Regions from separate parts of the Nitrincola iocasae genome, predicted to be linked through region 1. Evidence: predicted binding sites of a transcription regulator. Region 1 holds the regulator's gene; each other region holds the start of a gene.

Region 1 (6,493 bases):
TGTAGACTTTGCGTGCGTCAGCGGCCTCTATACGACTGACTCGTTCCTGCACCTCATCACGAATGACACTGGCTGGCAGAATACGCTCTTCCCGCAACAGGGTGATCAGCATAAAACCGCTGCTGGTGAACACTAAAGAATCAGCAAAAGGGCAGGGAGCTACCCAGCCACTGCGCTGTAATTCATGGCGTCCACAGGGGGTGAAAGGGTGTTCTGACAGCGCTTTTTCAAGAATTTCCGGTGACAGGGTTGAATCAGGTTCAAAGCGGTAGCAAAGCAAATTTTTAAAACTGTTCATGATTGTTACAGGCCCTCATAAGCCAGCAGGCTAAATACGGCGACATTACTGTCCTGGATTTTTTGAGAACCCATCAGGTCGGGCAAATCAATCAGTGAGGCGACTTCATGAACCTTGCCACCGAGCTTGTTGATCAGGGATAAAGCGGCCATGACCGTGCCACCGGTAGCAATCAGATCGTCAAATACCAGCACGTTAGCTTCAGCTACTGGCTGTAGCGCATCTGTCTGCATTTCGATGGCAGCGGTACCATATTCTAAATTGTATTCCTGAGACAGAGTGTCGCCGGGCAATTTACCTTTTTTTCGAATCAGTACCATCGGCAGATTTAACTGATAAGCAACCACTGATCCAAGAATAAAACCCCGGGCATCAATGCAGGCTATGTGGGTTATATCCGTGTTCATGTAGCGCTGGATAAACGCATCACAAACCATGCGCATAGCCTTGGGATCTTTAAAAACAGGAGTCACATCACGAAAAATGACACCGGGTTCCGGCCAGTCAGGGATCGAGCGGATCACCGACTTGATATAGAGTTCGTCGTAGGACATTTATGTCTCCGAAGGCAAGGGATTCAGCTTGTGGATGCGCTGATTAGCGGCCGCTCTTGCAGGCATTATCAGTAGATTGAGCTTCGCCTGAGTGCTCGTTGAGCTTTTCACTGTCCAGGATTTCAACTTCTTTTCCATCTACATGGATCAGTCCCAGCGTCTGAAAACGGGTAAATATACGGCTGATGGTTTCAACGGCGAGTCCCAGATAGTTGCCTATCTCGTTACGTGACATGGATAACCGGAAGAAGCTGGCTGAATAGCCGCGTTCATGAAATCGCTGCGATAGCTTCAGCAGGAAGCTGGCTACGCGTTGTTCGGCATTTTTCTTCGATAACAGCATCATCATCTGTTGGTCGTTACAGATTTCCTTGCTCATGGTACGCAGTAACTGACGTCTGAGTTCTGGCATGTGTCCGGAAAGTTCATCCAGGCGTTCAAAGGGAATTTCGCACACCGTAGTGGTTTCCAGCACTTTAACTGATACTGGGTAGGTCGATGTATCGTAAGCACTTAAACCGACCAGTTCACCGGGGAAAAAGAAGCCAGTGATCTGCTCTTCACCGTCATCGGTAATACTGTAGCTTTTTACCGAGCCAGCACGAATGGCATAAACGCTGCCAAAGGTATCACCTTGGCGAAATAGGTGCTCACCCTTTTTTAAGGGTCGACTTTTGTCGATGATCGTATCCAGCCGTTCCATTTCTGTCATGTTGAGTGACACCGGCAGGCAAAGAGAACTCAAACTGCAGGTACTGCAATGCACCTGATTCAGGCTGTGGAGCTTACCCGTTGCTTTTTTATTTTCCATTTGCTTACTTTCCCGTGAACTCATAGTTATAGGCACCATTATGTAACATTTCTGCGGCAGGGTGAAGGCTGCACCAGAATAGTTCAGCCTATTCTGCTAGCGCCGATGTTAAATAATGCGTGAATAACCCCGTGTCGGCTGTTGTTTGGGTATGTAAGCGTCGAATGCCATACAAATACGGCGGATGAGCAGACGACCCGAAGGGGTAACACTGATATGGCGTCCTTGACGCTGAATCAGACCATCGTCTTCAAACTGAGCCAGTTCTGCTAACTCTGCAGCAAAGTATTGATCAAAGTTTAGATTGAAACGTTTTTCGATTGCAGCAGGATTCAATTCAAAGTGGCAAATCAGCTGGTTAATCACCGCTCCTCGGATAAGGTCATCATCAGTCAGACAGACCCCGCGTTTGATGGCGTGCTGCTGTTGTGTCACCGCTTGCGTGTAGGCTGCCAGGTCGTGTTCATTCTGGTAATAAACCCGGCCTATCTGGCTGATTGCTGAAACGCCCATGGCCACCAGATCACATTCAGCATGCGTTGTGTAGCCCTGAAAGTTTCGATGCAGTTGACCTGCCGCCTGAGCCAGTGCCAAGCTATCATCGGGTTTGGCAAAATGGTCCATGCCGATATAGACATAACCTGCGTCCAGCAGTTTATCAATAGTGTTTTGTAGTATCGCCAGCTTGGTTTCCGGCGAGGGCAGTTCATCTGAATTGATATGTTTTTGAGAGCGAAAACGGTCCGGGAGGTGGGCGTAGTTAAACACTGACAGGCGATCAGGATTCATGCCGATGACTACGTCCAGGGTCGCATCAAAACTTTGCTCAGTCTGATGCGGCAGACCATAAATCAGGTCCATGTTGATGGATGAAAAGCCCAATTGTCGCGATTTATCCAGAACTGCCTGGGTTTGTTCCAATGGTTGTACGCGATTGACGGCACTCTGCACCTTAGGGTCCAGATCCTGCACCCCTAAGCTGATGCGGTTAAAGCCTGTTTTGCGCAACACCTCCAGTGTTTCCGGGCTGGCTTCGCGTGGATCGATTTCAATCGAATAATCCCCTTTGTCATCATCACGCAGATTAAATTGACTGCGCAAAGCAGACATAAGCTCATGCATTTGCTGGTCGCTGATAAATGTCGGTGTACCACCGCCCCAGTGCAACTGATCCACGATCCGGTCATCACTGTACCATTGTGACAGCTGCTTCATTTCGCGATAAACAGTTTCGAGGTAAGGTTGAGCCCGGTCACGATTGCGGGTGATAACCTTGTTGCAGGCACAGTAATAACAAACATGGGCACAAAAAGGGATATGAACATAGAGTGACAAGGGGGCAGACTTGTCAGCTGAAGCTTGCCCCTGGGTAATCAGCGATTCAGGTGAAAGTGCCGGATCAAACTGCACTGCTGTCGGGTAGGAAGTATAGCGTGGGCCTGACAGATCATAGCGTTTAATCAGATCCATATTCCATACAATGCGGCTATCGTTTATCACCAAAAATACCTCAATTTAATCAATCTTTAAAACTTTGTCGGTGTCAGTCTGCTGATTCTACAGGTTGAACAGACTGTTGAGTGGCAAAGTGTAAATACCAAAGCCAATAATCAGTGCGCCTGCTATCTGGCGCGTCAGGCGTTTCTGCATCAGACTACGTACCTGGCGGGCGAGCAGTCCAGTGGTAAACATGGCTGGCAAGGTACCCAGACCAAATGCGGCCATTAGCAAGGCGCTCTGTTGCCAACTTCCTGCGGCCGAAGACCAGAGCAGTGTGCTATACACCAAACCACAGGGGAGCCAGCCCCAGAGTATACCTAATAACACCGCTTGGTGTGGATTACGAACAGGCAAAATTTTGGCCGCATGAGGCTGGATATGCCGCCATAGATGACCACCCAAGGTTTCCAGCCGGGTAATGCCAAACCACCATTGACCAACATAAAGTCCCATAGCTATCAGTAATATGCCTGCAAAGGTTTGCAGTATCAGACCTGTGATGCCTGTTGCAACCATGGCGCCTGCAATGCCTATTAGAGCACCTGCAAGGGTATAGCTACTGATGCGGCCGAGGTTATACCCCAGTAGTATCAGCCAAGCCGGGTATCTGCCACCCTGAGTATTCAAACCAACGCTGGCCGCAATGCCCCCACACATGCCGATGCAGTGGGTGCTACCGAGTAGTCCGATCAGGAAGGCTGTGGTCAGCAGCAGGGGTTCAGTCATCCAGTTTCCGGTTACTCTTTGGGTCTACTTTAGCATCATCAGGGATCATGTCGTCATCATCGTCATAGAGAATGCTGTGAGCGGGTGAATCTAGGTCCTCGAACTGACCGCTGTTAACGCTCCAGAAAAAAGCCCAGAAGGCTATTCCAGTTAAAATCAGAGCGATTGGAATCAAAATAATGATAACTTCCATCAGGTACCTGCCTTGGCTTTAGCTGACTCAGGCCGTGGAGCTGTCTGAGTAGTTTGTGGGTTTTTGGCACGACGTGCCAGGCGCATGGCATTACCGGTTACTATGAGTGAACTGGCAGTCATGCCGATGGCCGCAATATAGGGGGGAACTAGGCCCAGGGCAGCGGCCGGGAGGGCGATAATATTGTAGAACAAAGAAAGGCTCAGGTTTTCTTTAATGATCGTTCGGGTCTTGCGTGACAGACGGATGCCTACGGCCAGTGTTTGCAGGTTGTTATTGGTTAATACGGCATCGGCATTGGTTTTTGCCAGGTCAGTCGCGGCGCCCATGGAGACTGATGTCTGAGCACCAACCAGCACCGGTATGTCGTTAATACCATCGCCCACCATAATGGTTTGCTTGCCCTCAGCCTGGAGTTTACGGATGTGTTCCAGTTTTTGCTCCGGACTCATGCCACTGTTGATCTGATCTATTCCGAGCTTTTCAGCAATGCGCTGTACCGCCGGTGATGTATCCCCCGTGAGTATCTCAATACTCAGCCCCAACGTCCTGAGCTCATGGATCGCCTGGCGGGTCTCGCGACGGATCTGATCGTCCAGTGCAAACCAGCAAAGAGCCTGAGATTCATCCGCCAAGAGTATCCACTGGCGTTGCAGATCGGGCATTACAGGCAAGGGTTGCCCCGATAGCTGCATAACATAGTCAGGTTTGCCGATACGGTAGCGCTTATCTTCAATACGGCCTTCTATACCTTGACCAACAGTCACTTGAATGGCTTCTGCAGCGCGGGTGTACCAGGGGGTAAAAGCTCGTCCTATAGGGTGCTCAGACAAAGACTCAAGTGCAGCGCCCCAGTTAAGAGCATCTGCAGACGATATACCATTCAGGGGGTGCGTTTCCTGAATAGCCAAACGTCCTTCAGTAAGTGTGCCGGTCTTATCGAAAATGATATGTGTGGCTTTACTGAAAGACTCTAATACATGACCTCGGGTGATCAGCAAGCCCTGTTGACGGAGGGTTCCTGTTGCAGCAGTCAGTGCCGTGGGCGTAGCGAGTGACAGGGCACAGGGGCAGGTTACAACCAGAACGGATAAGGTGATCCAAAAGGCATTGGCAGGATCAACGATGTACCAGATCGTAGAAACGCAGGCGGCCACGATCAACGTAGCGCCGACAAAATAACGCGCAATCTGGTCGGCTACACGAGCCACATAGGGCTTTTCACTTTGAGCACGTTCCAGCAGTCTGACAATGGAGGAAATACGACTTTTTTCACCCACCGCACTGACCTGCATCTCTATCGGGTTTTCGATATTGATAGTCCCGCCTACCAGTGAATCCTGAAGCTTTTTTGAGATCGGCATATATTCACCGGTCAGGGCGGATTCATCAACTGATGAAAAGCCACGGGTGATGAAGCCGTCAGCGGGGATAGTTTGTCCTGGCTTGATACGAATCAGGTCCCCAGGGTGCAATGAGCTGGCAGCAACCAGCTGTTCTTCGCCTTCAGCGTTAATGCGTAAAGCACTTGCCGGAATAAGGTTAAGCAATGCATTTCCCGCGCGGCCTGTTCGTTGCCTGGCTTTCATTTCCATAAAGCGACCAATGAGCAGGAAAAAAGCAAACATGGTCACCGATTCGAAATAGATATCACCGGTATTGAATAGTGTGGCCCAGGCACTGGCAATATAGCCTCCCCAGATGGCAATGGAGACTGGGATGTCCATGGTTAGATGTCTGGTCTTAAGGTCGCGAAAAGCATTTTTCAGAAAAGGCAGTGCCGCATAAAGTACCACAGGGGTTGCAACCACCAGACTGGCCCAGCGCAGCAGCATGACATATTTTTCCTCCATGCCGGTGCCGGCGATGTCGGCAGCATAAATGGCGACTGCAAACATCATCGCCTGCATGGCACCAATACCTGCCACACCCAGTCGTATCACGGAGCGCTTACTTTCCTGGGCGAGTAATTGCTCCTCTTTGTCAGGGTGGTAAGGATGTGCTTTGTAACCGATACGAATGATTTCAGCTAATAGTTGGCTGAGTTTGATATCGTCCGGATGCCAGACCAGACGGGCCCGATGGTTAGCCAGATTAACGCTGAACTTGATCACCCCGGGTTGCTTGGACAGGTGATGTTCAAGTAGCCAGACACAGGCCGCACAACTAATGCCTTCGATAACCAGCGTTGCTGTATGTGTATCGGTATTTTGACCTGAAACGAACGCTTGTTGAATCTCATGATTATCGTAGAGAGCCAGCTCTTTGGTCAGTGACGCTATTTCGGAAAGGTCGGCTGTTGCCGGACTGAGTTCATCACCACGATGCTGGTAAAAGTTGTCCAGTCCTCCTGCGACGATTGTCTGTGCCACCGCCTGGCAGCCGGGGCAGCACATACGTTTGTCTTCTTC
Region 2 (6,493 bases), 1.8 Mb from region 1:
ACTATCGATCAACTAAGCCTAACACTTGGCAGCTTGGCACTGCAGGTCCAGCTCAGTCTGCAGAATTTTAATGAGCCAGATATAAGCGGACGTATCGAAGCCGCGCCCTTTAACTTGAAAGCCCTGTTGGCCGAACTTGGGCAGCCGCCACTCACCACGCAAAATTCCAGCGCACTTGAGCAAGTAGGCTTTTCAACGCAACTCACCGGCGACCTCAAGGCCATCAGCCTCTCGCCGCTAAGCCTCACTCTGGATGACACACAATTAACAGGGTCTGCGGGCGTCAACTTGCAAAGCGGACAACTATCCCTGGCACTTAAGGGCAACACGCTGAATGCCGATCATTACCTGCCACCCCAAACAGCAGCCACCTCTGCATCTGGCAGCAACAATACCAACAGTCCAACTACGACTGGCTGGTCACAGGAAGAGATACTGCCGATTGACAGCCTGAAGGCCATTAATCTTTCTCTGGAACTGGATCTGGAAGCGCTGATATTTGAACAACAGCACATCAATAATCCAGGTATCAGTCTGACCGCCGCAGGCGGCCTGATTAACCTCAACCGACTGACTGCTCAGCTCTATTCAGGTCAGCTCAATGCCAATGGCATCCTCGATGCTCGAACAGCACCGGCATCAACGCAGGCTAACCTTCAAATCAGCGACATACAGGTAGGGGAGCTGTTAAAGGAGATGGCTGATTCAGAAGCGGTCAGTGGTCTCTTTTCAACACAAGCCGAGCTGACCACTCGTGGGGGCTCAATACATGCCATGATCAATAATTTGAATGGCTCTGCCAGTCTCAGCATGCAAGAAGGTGTGCTGCAAGGCATAAATATGGCGCAAACCGTGTGCCAGGGCATCCAGACAGTGACCTCTTTAGGTATCAACACCCAGCAAGTTGATAAATCCACCCCCTTTGCCGATCTACTGGGCAACTTCCGTATCCGCAATGGCATTGTGGAAAACAACGACCTTAGCGCTAACCTGGATGCCATGCTGCTCAAAGGGCAGGGCAGTGTAGATCTTCCGGCCCAGGCTATCGACTACCGACTGGGTTTCACCATCCAGGAAAACCTGTTCCAACAAACCTGCTCAGTGAACAACCGTCTTGAAGGGCTGGAACTGCCAATCAATTGCAAAGGCCAGTTTGATACACCGCCGGCACAGATGTGTCGCCCTGATACCAGCGTATTTACACAAATGCTACGCCAGGAAGTACAACGCAAAATCGAAGAGCGTATCGGTGGCAGTATTGAAGAGCAGGTCAAGGAGCGTATTGGTGGTGAAGAGAGCGCCGGTGATTTAATCCGAGGGCTGCTGCGCTAAATGACCTTAAGCATCAAGCCCATTAGTGACGCTCTGTTAAGCTGGTTTGACCAGCACGGGCGTCACGATCTGCCCTGGCAGGCTGAAAAATCACCTTATTACACCTGGATTTCTGAGATCATGCTGCAGCAAACCCAGGTTAAAACGGTGATACCCTATTTTCAGCGCTTTATTGCTGAATTTCCTGACGTTCAGGCTCTAGCTGCAGCTCCTGTTGACAGGGTTCTGCATCACTGGACTGGACTGGGTTATTACGCTCGTGCCCGTAACCTGCATAAAGCCGCACAGATAATCACCCGGGAGTTTAGCGGCCACTTCCCTGATACTCAGGCTGAACTGGAAAAACTGCCGGGTATAGGGCGTTCCACAGCAGGCGCCATTCTATCCATCGCATTAGGGAAAAAAGCGGCAATTTTGGATGGTAATGTTAAACGGGTGCTAGCCCGTTACCATGCCGTGAAAGGCTGGAGTGGCGAAGCGGCAGTGCAGAAACAACTCTGGGCATTGGCAGAGCAACATACACCGGATCAGCGCAATGGCGATTACACCCAGGCCATCATGGATCTGGGCGCCACACTCTGCCGTCGCAGCAAACCCAATTGTTCAGCCTGCCCACTCAACACTGACTGTCGTGCGCTAGCACTGGGAATCACCGATCAACTGCCAACGCCCAAACCGCGTAAAATCCTTCCAGTCAAAACAGTCAGCCTGGCTATAGTGCGCAATTCAGCCGGAGACGTCTGGTTGCAACAGCGTCCTCCCAGCGGCATCTGGGGTGGGCTGTGGAGTCTGCCTGAAATCAACGACCCTGATTTACCCTTTTGCTTGTCAACACAGCATCCAAAGCAGACACTGGCTGTTTTAAAGCATAGCTTCAGCCATTACCATTTGCACATTACCCCTCAGGTATACCAATTAAAAACCCCTGAAAACTGTGTGATGGAAGCCGCCAACGGTCTCTGGTATAACATAGACCAGCCACTGCAGGCGATTGGCCTGGCTGCACCGGTTAAAAAGCTGCTTCAGCAGTTACCTATTCAATCTACTCACCCCAGCGGTGATTCAGGAGCAACAGATGAGTCGTAGTGTTTTCTGTCGCAAGTATCAGCAACAGCTGGAAGGTCTGGACAAACCTCCCTATCCTGGCCCGGTAGGCCAGAAAATTTATGAATCAGTGTCCAAACAGGCCTGGCAGGCCTGGACTGAACATCAAACCATGTTGATCAATGAAAAACACCTGAACATGATGGACCCGGCAAGCCGGAAATTTCTTCAGGAACAGATGGAAAAGTTCTTTGCAGGTGATGAGTTTGAGCAGGCCGAAGGCTATGTGCCACCCGCATGAGTTTTCATAGAGGCCTGGCCTTATCATTCTTCTAAAAACAACAAGCCCGGCTGAATAATCAGTCAGACTTTTCAGTCTCTAGCGTGCTGTTATCAGGTGGCTGGCCACACTGCGCCCGCTTTTGGTTGGTTTTGCCACATCCGCCACTGCATCCGGCGCAGCCAGAGCTGTCCGTGCTGCAACAACTGGCCTTGAGATTGGCGCGGATACGCTGCACTAACCAGACTGTCACCAGCAGTATGAGTCCAGCCAGGACAACACTGTCGAAAATGCTCATAGCAACCATTGTCCTACATGAAAAGTTATCCAGGCAAATACCCAGGCAAGACTCAACCCCAGCACCAACGACAACCCAGCCCAGGCCCAACGTCCGGTTTCGCGCCGAATAACGGCCAGGGTTGCCAGACAAGGCATGTAAAGGAGTGTGTACACCATAAAGGCAAGCCCGGCACTTGGAGGCAGTGACTGCCCAATCGCCTGCTGCAGTTGTCCCGAGTTTTCGGCGCTGGATTGGTAGACCACTGCCAGAGAAGCCACGATCACTTCCTTGGCGATAAAGCCTGACAGCAAGGCCACTGTTTCGTGCCAACTGAATCCCAGTGGTGCAAACAATGGCGTCAGCGCATGCCCCAACTGCTGCAGCAATGGCTCGCCGCCACGCGGGAAGGTTTGCAACAGCCAGACCAGAATCGAGCCGACCAGAATGACTGTTCCGGCCTTGGTCAAAAAGTCGCGACTGCGGTCCCACAAATGCAACAGTAGCGAACGCAGGCCCGGCATGCGCCAAGGGGGCAACTCCATAATAAACGTTTCGTCATAGTGCGCAGGCAACACTCGGGCAAACACGCCGGCACACGCCAAAGCCACCAGCACACCCAGGGTATAGATGCCGAACAACACCGTACCGGCATTGTCGGGATAAAACACGCCCGCCAACAGCAGCAATACCGGCAGGCGGGCGGAACAGCTCATAAAGGGATTGATCAGAATGGTAATCAGACGAGCGCGCGGCTCTTCGATCGAGCGCGTCGCCATAATCGCGGGCACATTACAGCCAAACCCCATTACCAGCGGCACCAGCGCCTTGCCATGCAAACCGACCCGGCTCAACATTCTGTCTACCAGAAAGGTGGCCCGCGCCATATAGCCGCTCTGCTCCAGCAACTCCATAAACAGGAACAGCAGCACCACATTGGGCAAAAAAACCAGAACCCCACCGACACCGGCAAAAATACCGTCCACCAGTACGTCGCGCAGTAACGACGCTGGCATCAGCTGCACCAACTGCACTGAGAACCAATCTACACCCAGTCCGATCCAGTCAGCAGGAAGCGCACCAGCGGTAAAAGTGGTTTCAAACATCAACCAAAGCAGCGCCACCAGAATCGGTAGTCCCAGCCAGCGATTGAGTACCAGGTTGTCCAGGCGATCATCCGCCAGGTTCCGCTCTGTATGCACCACTCCAACACGGTGCAACAGTCCATGCACCCAACCGTAGCGACCTTCAGAAAGCAGTTCGGCAATACTCAGCACATGCTCACTTTCGATGCTGGCTCTCGTCTTCATTAAGGCCTGTTGTTCAGCCGTCAGGTCGAACCTCACGTCGTCTTCTGATTCGAGCCAGCGAACACTCTGCCAGCGGGGCAGACACTGATCTTCCAGCTGCTGTAACAGCGCATTCACATGAGGTTCGTAGTCAATTCGGAGTGACCGGCTCACGACATGAGCCTGTAATTGCTCGACTACTGCATCAAGCAGGCGCTCACGATAGAGTTTACGTCGCCCGTCACTGGGCAACACCGGGACACCCAGCGCATCAGACAGAGCACTCAAGTCGAGCTTAACGCCGTTGCGCTCAGCCTCATCCAGCATATTCAGCGCCAGCAGCAGCGGCAAGCCTTGCTCCATCAATTGACTGGTCAGTGCCAGGTGGCGACCGAGATTACCGGCATCCAGAACATTTAATACCAGATCAGGTGGTTCATCATCCAGATAGTCACGCGCGACCCGCTCTTCACTGCGATTTTGGCTCAGGGAATAGATACCGGGCAGGTCGACGATGCGCAGGCGTACACCTTTGTGCACACATTCACCAACACGACCGCTGACCGTTACGCCAGAGAAGTTACCGGTACGCTGATTGGCGCCTGTCAGCTGATTAAATAGCGAGGTTTTGCCACAGTTGGGGTTACCGATCAGCGCAACAGTGTAACTGCGTTCAATCATTTTGCAGTTGTATCCGAATATACCGGGCTTCGACGTTGCGCAAACATAATTGCTGACCGCCAATTAAATAGGCACGTGGATCACCCCAGAGGGTCTTGGCACGTAATTCGACAACCTGCCCACGCAGGACACCCAACGCCGCCAGCCGTTGACGCAGCGATTGCGGCCCATTCAACACGGTAATGAGGGCCTTTTGATGGTGCTGCAGATCTGTCAAATTCATCAGTGGCTCTTTATATTCACAATATCAGACTAAGCCTAATTCAACTTGAATCTATTTGGGTTGATTTTCGTCAACCTGGATAAGATTTGCTGGCAAAAAAAGCATTAGAACTGCTGAAAAGTTGTTTGCAGGTGATGAGTCTGAGCAGGCCGAAGATCCCGCTGAAAATTAAACTACTCCATCGACTCAGGCAGGGGACGGCGACGTTTTTCTTCGGCTCGCCGCATCAAATACCAGGCAATAAACGCAATCACAGATACCGTCAGAATGATCAAGGTTGCCAGGGCGTTAATCTTGGGCGATACCCCGAGCCTGACAGATGAGAACACCACCATAGGCAGGGTGGTGGCGCCCGGACCGGACACGAAACTGGCAATCACCAAGTCATCCAGCGACAGGGTAAATGCCAGTAGCCATCCGGAAATCAGTGCCGGAGTAATAATAGGAATCGTAATCAGAAAAAAGGTTTTAAAAGGGGTGGCCCCAAGATCCAGGGCGGCTTCTTCTATTGAAAGATCCAGCTCGCGCAGGCGCGATGACACCACCACAGCCACATAGGCACTGCAAAAAGTCGTATGGGCTATCCAGATGGTCACCATTCCACGATCCGCAGGCCAGCCGATTATCTGCGCCATATGCACAAACAGCAGCAACAAAGACAAACCTGTAATCACCTCGGGCATTACCAGCGGCGCAGTGATCATACTCGACAGCATGGTTCGTCCACGAAAGCGATTAAAGCGTGTCATTACCAAGGCGGCAAGAGTGCCGATACACACTGCCATGGTGGCAGAATAAAAAGCGATTCTAAGACTCATCCACACAGCCGATAACAACTGCTGATCACGTAAAAGTTCCGCATACCAGTGCGTCGAGAAACCGGCCCAGACGGTAACCAACCGAGATGAGTTAAACGAATAAAACATCAGAATCGCCATGGGGATATACAAAAATAACAATCCCACCACCAGCATGACTTTGGAGAAGCTGAGATTTCTTAACTTAGCCATTCTTTTCCATCTCCTTGGACTGATAACGGTGGAAAAGAATGATGGGTATAATCAGCAATGCCAGCATGATAACAGCCAGCGCAGAAGCCACTGGCCAATCGCGGTTGTTGAAAAATTCCTCCCACAATACCTTACCGATCATCAGTGTATCCGGGCCACCTAATAGCTCGGGAATTACAAACTCGCCCACGGCTGGAATAAACACCAACATGGAGCCTGCGATAATCCCGCCTTTTGACAAGGGCAAAGTGACACGCCAAAAAGTATTGATCTTCCGCGACCCAAGATCTGAAGCGGCCTCAAGCAGACTGGCGTCCATTTTCACCAGATTGGCATAGAGTGGCAAAATCATGAATG
Region 3 (6,493 bases), 630 kb from region 1:
TAATGATCTGCAGGAAACCATCATCATGGAAACTTATCCTGGTCCTCTGGAGCAAGTGTTGATTAACCTGATCCAGAATGCCTTGATTCATGCTTTCGAAACTCAGCCGGGAAGCATCCGTATTACAGCATCGGCCTCTGATGAGTGGGTGTGTCTGCGTGTGCGTGATGACGGTAAGGGTATGGCTGAGGCAATCCAGCAGCGTATTTTTGAGCCCTTCTTTACCACCCGTCTTGGCCAAGGCGGCAGTGGTCTGGGCTTAAGTCTGGTTCACAACATGGTTACTGGAGTATTGGGTGGTAAAATTCGCTTGATCAGCCAGCCAGGGCAGGGCAGCGAGTTTGAGCTGACGTTGCCACGTTCATCTGAATGACCTTTCATTTTGCCAATAATGCGGAAACTACATGAGCAAGACTGTTCAGACTGAATTATTGAAAAGCGAGGCACGCAAGTTGCTGATCGAATCTGAACGGCAGCCTTTGTCGACGATGCCGTTCCATATTTATCTGGCAGGCCCATCAGTGTTTTACCCGGATGTTGCCAGCTTGTCAGCACAGCTAAAAGCTGATTGCCGTAAACTGGGAATGGAACCCCTCTATCCGCTGGATAATGAAATACATCAAGAGCAGCTGACACCTGCCGAAATGGCGCAAGCTATTGCTCAGGCTAATATTGGCATGATTCAACAAGCGGATGCCATTATTGCTGATATCAGCTGTTTTCGTGGCACGGCGATGGATGTGGGTACGGCATTTGAGATCGGTATGGCAGTACAGCGAGGCATACCAGTGATCAGCTACACGGAGGCTCCCCGTCCGGATTACCTGACTAGGGTCAAGGCGGTGGATAGCGATGTTCGACAAACACAGGGAATATGGATGGATGCGGTTGGCATGATTGAAGATTTTGGCCTGCAGGAGAATCTAATGATTGCCTGCACTACTGAGTATACCGATCAGGGAGCGGCTATGGCGCTGTCTATGGTCAGAGTGTTGTTAACTGGGCCGCTTGCTGTAAAGCGGTGCTAAAAATGGCGCCTGAAAAATCAGACGCCATGTTATAACTAACCTAAACCATCCTTACCAGGCGCTTTTGAAGATTTCCTCGATTTGCGCCTGTGTTGCCTGAATCGGGTTGGTTATTCCACAGGCATCTTTAAGCGCATTTTCAGCCAGTATGGGGATGTCTTCCTGCTTGGCACCCAAATCAGCCAGTCCACGAGGAATACCCACCTGATCTTTTAGTGCCTTGATCGCCTCAATGCAGGCGCTTGCACCAGCCTGAGCTGATTCACTGGCTGCCAGTCCCATCGCCTGACCTACTTGCGCCAAACGCTCAGCCGCCACCTGACTGTTAAAGGTTTGCACATGGGGTAGCAGTACGGCGTTACACACACCGTGGGGTAAATCATAAAAACCGCCCAGTTGGTGGGCCATGGCATGTACATAACCCAGAGAAGCATTGTTGAACGCCATGCCGGCCAGGAACTGGGCATAGGCCATCTGCTCACGGGCTTGCATATCATCGCCCTGTGCCACCGCACGAGGCAGATACTGAGCTATCAGTTCGACGGCTTTCAAAGCGCAGGCATCGGTGATGGGAGTGGCGGCGATGGACACATAGGCTTCGATCGCATGGGTCAATGCATCCATCCCTGTAGCGGCGGTCAATTGACGAGGCATACCCCGCATGGTCAGTGGATCATTGACCGACAGGATGGGGGTGGTGTGCTTATCCACTATGGCCATTTTAATATGACGGGTTTCATCGGTGATAATACAAAAGCGCGTCATTTCACTGGCTGTGCCCGCGGTAGTGTTTATGGCCACCAGCGGCAATTGGGGTAGGGCAGATTTATCCACACCTTCGAAATCACGTATATTGCCACCATTGGTGGCGACCAGAGCTATGCCCTTGGCGCAGTCGTGAGGAGAGCCACCGCCCAGTGAAATTACCAGGTCGCACTGGCCTGCTTTAAGCAATGCCAGTCCAGCCTCCACGTTGGCAGTGGTCGGGTTGGGATGTACCTCAGGAAATACACTGCACTGGATACCTGTCTGCTGTAGTGAGGCTGTGACCTGATCTACCAGTCCTGCAGCGACCAAGCCTGCATCGGTGACAATCAGCGCGTGTTTGAAGCCTTTTTTCTGAATTGTTTCGATGGCTTGTGCAAGTGCGCCTTCACCCATTAGGTTCAATGAAGGAATATGGAATTCGCTGACCGCCATGGTCTATCTCCTTGTTGATAACTGATTAGTCTTAAGTGTATCAAGTTGGTTGGTGGGCGCTTTGATCAAGGTCAAATTGCAGCAGAGTAACTCTATGCACAGATTGATCGTTCGACTTGTGCACAAAAACCGGGGACAAGGCTGTGTATAACCCGTGGGGGAATTGGGCAGGCGCCTAGCAGCGGGGTGTGTAGGCTAACTGGGTAGGAAACGCACAGTAAAACGAACGCCCCTGTGAGGGACGCCCGTTAGTCACAAAAATCGATGATCAGAGCAGATCAAAACGATCGGCATTCATCACCTTGGTCCAGACCTTGACGAAATCCTGCACGAATTTTTGTTTCGAATCGTTCTGCGCATAGACTTCGGCATAGGCGCGCAGAATGGAGTTGGAACCGAATACCAAGTCCACGCGTGTGGCTGTCCACTTCACTGTTCCAGTTTTGCGTTCTACGATTTCATAGGCGTTTTTGCCGGTGGGTTTCCAGCTATAACGCATATCAGTCAGGTTGATAAAGAAATCATTGCTCAACTGCCCGACTTTGTCGGTGAACACGCCATGCTGGCTACCGCCGTGATTAGTACCTAGTACACGCATACCACCCAGGAGTACTGTCATTTCCGGTGCTGTCAGGCCCATCAACTGAGCACGATCCAGCAGCAGCTCCTCAGGACTCACGGCATAGTCTTTCTTCACCCAGTTACGGAAACCATCGTGTACCGGTTCCAGGTAGCTGAAGGACTCGACATCAGTCATTTCATCAGAGGCATCACCGCGACCTGGTGAAAAGGGTATATTAATTTCCATGCCTGCCGCTTTGGCCGCCTGTTCGATACCGACATTGCCCGCCAGCACGATGACATCCGCTACACTGGCACTACTTTCGGCAGCAATGCCTTCCAGTACAGCAAGCACTTTGGCTAGACGCTCTGGTTCATTGCCTTCCCAGTCTTTCTGAGGTGCCAGACGAATACGTGCACCGTTGGCACCACCACGCATATCAGAGCCACGAAAAGTGCGGGCACTGTCCCAGGCGGTTGTGACCATGTCAGCGATACTCAGACTGCTGGCCGCAATTTTTGCTTTCACCGCAGTGACATCATAATTGTTGTTGCCGGCGGGAATAGGGTCCTGCCAGATCAGGTCTTCCTGTGGTACTTCCGGGCCGAAATAGCGGTTTTTCGGCCCCATGTCGCGGTGAGTCAATTTAAACCAGGCACGTGCAAATACCTCACTGAAATACGTGGGATCCTGGTAGAAACGCTCAGAAATTTTGCGGTATTCAGGGTCCATCTTCATGGCCATATCAGCATCGGTCATGATTGGGTTGTGGCGGATAGATGGGTCTTCTACATCGACCGGTTTATCTTCTTCCTTGATATTAACTGGCTCCCACTGCCAGGCACCTGCCGGGCTTTTTTTCAGTTCCCAATCGTAGCCCAACAGCAGATAAAAATAGCCGTTGTCCCACTGGGTTGGGTGGGTTGTCCAGGCACCTTCAAGGCCGCTGGTGACCGTATCACGGCCAACGCCACGCGAGGTTTTGTTATTCCAGCCTAAACCTTGCTCATCAACATCAGCCGCTTCAGGCTCAGCACCGAGTAAGTTAGCATCACCATTGCCGTGGCATTTGCCTACAGTATGTCCCCCAGCGGTCAGGGCGACAGTTTCTTCATCGTCCATGGCCATGCGGGCAAAGGTTTCACGAACATCCTGAGCTGTTCTCAGCGGGTCAGGGTTGCCATCAACCCCTTCCGGATTAACATAGATCAGGCCCATCATTACCGCAGCTAGTGGGTTTTCCAGATCACGCTCACCGGAATAGCGGCTTTTTTCATTATCACTGGGTGCCAACCATTCTTCTTCAGCACCCCAGTAAATATCCTCTTCAGGGTGCCAGATGTCCTCGCGACCGAAGGCAAAGCCATAGGTTTTTAAGCCCATGGATTCATACGCCACGTTGCCTGCCAGAATGATCAAGTCAGCCCAACTGATTGCATTGCCATATTTTTGTTTGATCGGCCAGAGCAGCCGACGCGCCTTATCCAGGTTGGCGTTATCTGGCCAGGAGTTCAGTGGCGCAAAGCGTTGGTTGCCGGTACCGGCACCACCGCGCCCATCCGCAACACGGTAAGAACCGGCAGAATGCCAGGCCATACGAATCATCAGGCCACCGTAATGGCCCCAGTCTGATGGCCACCATTCCTGACTGTCGGTCATCAGCTTAGTCAGGTCTTTTTTCAGGGCCGCTACGTCGAGCTTTTTCAGCTCATCGCGGTAGTTAAAGCTCTGTCCCAGCGGATTGGTCTTGGTATCATGCTGGTGCAGAATATTCAGGTTCAGCGCATTCGGCCACCAGGCCATATTGGTTTTGCCACTGGTGGAGTTGGCGCCATGCATTACAGGGCATTTGCCAAACGAACCGGCGTTATTGTTTTCCATATCTCTCTCCTGTTTCATGACTTGTACGCTGTGTAACAGCCTTCTTTAGTAAGGACATTTACACTTCACCAACAGAATAGATGAAAATTTAGCCTTTCGCCTTATTTATGCAATTTCATTTATTCACCATGCTGATAGTTTTTATTTATCATTAGTGGTGCAGTTTTTCCTTTGTTGTTCGATATACACTATCAAGGTGCGACAGCATGGCACGTTCAGCTGCATCGGGATCTCCGCGTTTCAACGCATCAACGATATAACAATGCTCATGGTAACTGCGCTCAATTGAGCCCGCTTCAACCATGACCTGGCGCCGTATACTGAGTCCGTAAGAGTAGAGTTCTTCAGAATAGCGGAGCAGGATTTCATTTCCGGCATACTCGGAAATAATTTTGTGAAAACTTTTGTCAGAGAGCTGGAAGTGGACTGGTGAGTCAAAGAGTTTGCTTTGGGCTTCCAGTAACCGTTCTAACTTGAGAATGCCTTCTGCATCAATCCTCATTGCGGCGTTTCGGGCAATGGCGCGCTCAACCAATATCCGGCTTTCAAACACACTGTCGATATCAAATTGATTGACGATGTGATCTATACCGTCCATGTAAGTACTACGAAAGCGGGCGAGACTTTCATCGCTGGCGCAGATGCGTGTTTTGCTACCCTGTGCGACAGTGATCAGACCGTAGGCTGTTATTTGAGATAAAGCCCCACGCACTGTTTCACGACTCACACCAAAGAGTTGAGCCAGCTCGCGCTCGCTGGGTAATACATCACCGTCTCGCAGCAAGCCGGTCAGAATCATTTCAATCAGTTTGTCTGACAGGATGTCTTTTTTGGTTTTATTTTTGAGTGTTTTCTCAAAGGCAAAGGCCAGATTTTCCATTCGATTTCCTCATCTGGGAGTCCATTGTTCTGTGCAATCTCTGTGGCTTGATAGCTCGTCTGCGCAGAGCGATACAGACTGTATCTATTGGTATGTATGATAGACCAGTTGCTGAGATTTATCCACAATATAAACGTAGGATTGCGCTTATATCCACTTATTGTGCTGTTTTTTGCTTGACAATCCCGCGTTTCACTATCTAGACTTCGCTAAAGTGGTCTGCTAGACATACCACTAGACCAGTGGTGTTATTACACAAATTTAACAACAATAAGGATAAAACCATGATTAAGAAGTTTCTGTCACTTTCTGTGCTTGGACTCGCCTTAACTGCAACTCAGGTTCAAGCAGATAAAATCGTTTTTGCAATTGGCGGCTCACCCCAGAGTTTACAAGGGCAAACGGCACAGGAGTTCACCCGACGCCTTCAAGAGCGTCTAGGTGATGGTGTTGAGGTGGAGTACTACGACAGTGGACAGCTGGGCGATGAACGTCAGTTAGTTCAACGTCTCAGGATGGGTACCGTGGATCTGGCGGCAATCTCATCCATCATGTCTTCTATTGCCCCTGAATTTGCATTATTTGATCTGCCTTTTCTAGTCAAAAATCGCGATCACCTGAAACGCATTGACAGTGAAATAGTCATGACTGATTTGGCTGCTAATGCTGCAGAACAAGGTTTGAAAATTGTATCAACCTGGGAAAACGGTTTTCGGCATATTACCAATAACAATCACCCGATTGTGACACCCTCAGATATGGAAGGCATGCGTATCCGAACCCCACAAAGCGAGTGGCGTACCAGTATGTTCAGTGCGTGGGGTGCTAATCCGACGCCCATGGCATTTTCTGAAGTATTTGTCGGCTTGCAGACGGGCGTCATTGATGGCCAGGAAAATCCTCTGACAAATATATACGGCGCACGTTTTCAGGAGGTGCAGA

What was found. Region 1 encodes FNR, which switches genes on or off when oxygen is low (the NO sensors DNR and NnrR bind a similar motif). Its sites were predicted from a motif close to TTGATNTANATCAA; they were not measured.
Region 2: a site for FNR is predicted at 5,187-5,200, ahead of F5I99_RS00575 (FeoA family protein). Genes of this name have one in related genera too.
Region 3: a site for FNR is predicted at 2,290-2,303, ahead of yiaY (L-threonine dehydrogenase). Genes of this name have one in related genera too.

The regions. Positions count from the first base shown of each region.
Region 1 is NZ_CP044222.1:2,432,673-2,439,165, reverse strand. Features, by position in the region: gene F5I99_RS11270 (recombination-associated protein RdgC) at 1-298, opposite strand, end outside; gene F5I99_RS11265 (adenine phosphoribosyltransferase) at 304-852, opposite strand; gene fnr (fumarate/nitrate reduction transcriptional regulator Fnr) at 896-1,663, opposite strand; gene hemN (oxygen-independent coproporphyrinogen III oxidase) at 1,772-3,160, opposite strand; gene F5I99_RS11250 (sulfite exporter TauE/SafE family protein) at 3,221-3,889, opposite strand; gene ccoS (cbb3-type cytochrome oxidase assembly protein CcoS) at 3,882-4,082, opposite strand; gene F5I99_RS11240 (heavy metal translocating P-type ATPase) at 4,082-6,493, opposite strand, start outside.
Region 2 is NZ_CP044222.1:110,993-117,485, reverse strand. Features, by position in the region: gene F5I99_RS00600 (AsmA family protein) at 1-1,332, shown strand, start outside; gene mutY (A/G-specific adenine glycosylase) at 1,333-2,418, shown strand; gene F5I99_RS00590 (oxidative damage protection protein) at 2,408-2,677, shown strand; gene F5I99_RS00585 (hypothetical protein) at 2,736-2,954, opposite strand; gene feoB (ferrous iron transport protein B) at 2,951-4,903, opposite strand; gene F5I99_RS00575 (FeoA family protein) at 4,896-5,126, opposite strand; gene F5I99_RS00570 (ABC transporter permease subunit) at 5,300-6,136, opposite strand; gene F5I99_RS00565 (ABC transporter permease subunit) at 6,129-6,493, opposite strand, start outside.
Region 3 is NZ_CP044222.1:3,066,817-3,073,309, reverse strand. Features, by position in the region: gene F5I99_RS14135 (ATP-binding protein) at 1-373, shown strand, start outside; gene F5I99_RS14130 (nucleoside 2-deoxyribosyltransferase) at 405-1,028, shown strand; gene yiaY (L-threonine dehydrogenase) at 1,080-2,228, opposite strand; gene katG (catalase/peroxidase HPI) at 2,497-4,671, opposite strand; gene F5I99_RS19855 (FadR/GntR family transcriptional regulator) at 4,823-5,551, opposite strand; gene F5I99_RS14110 (TRAP transporter substrate-binding protein) at 5,836-6,493, shown strand, end outside.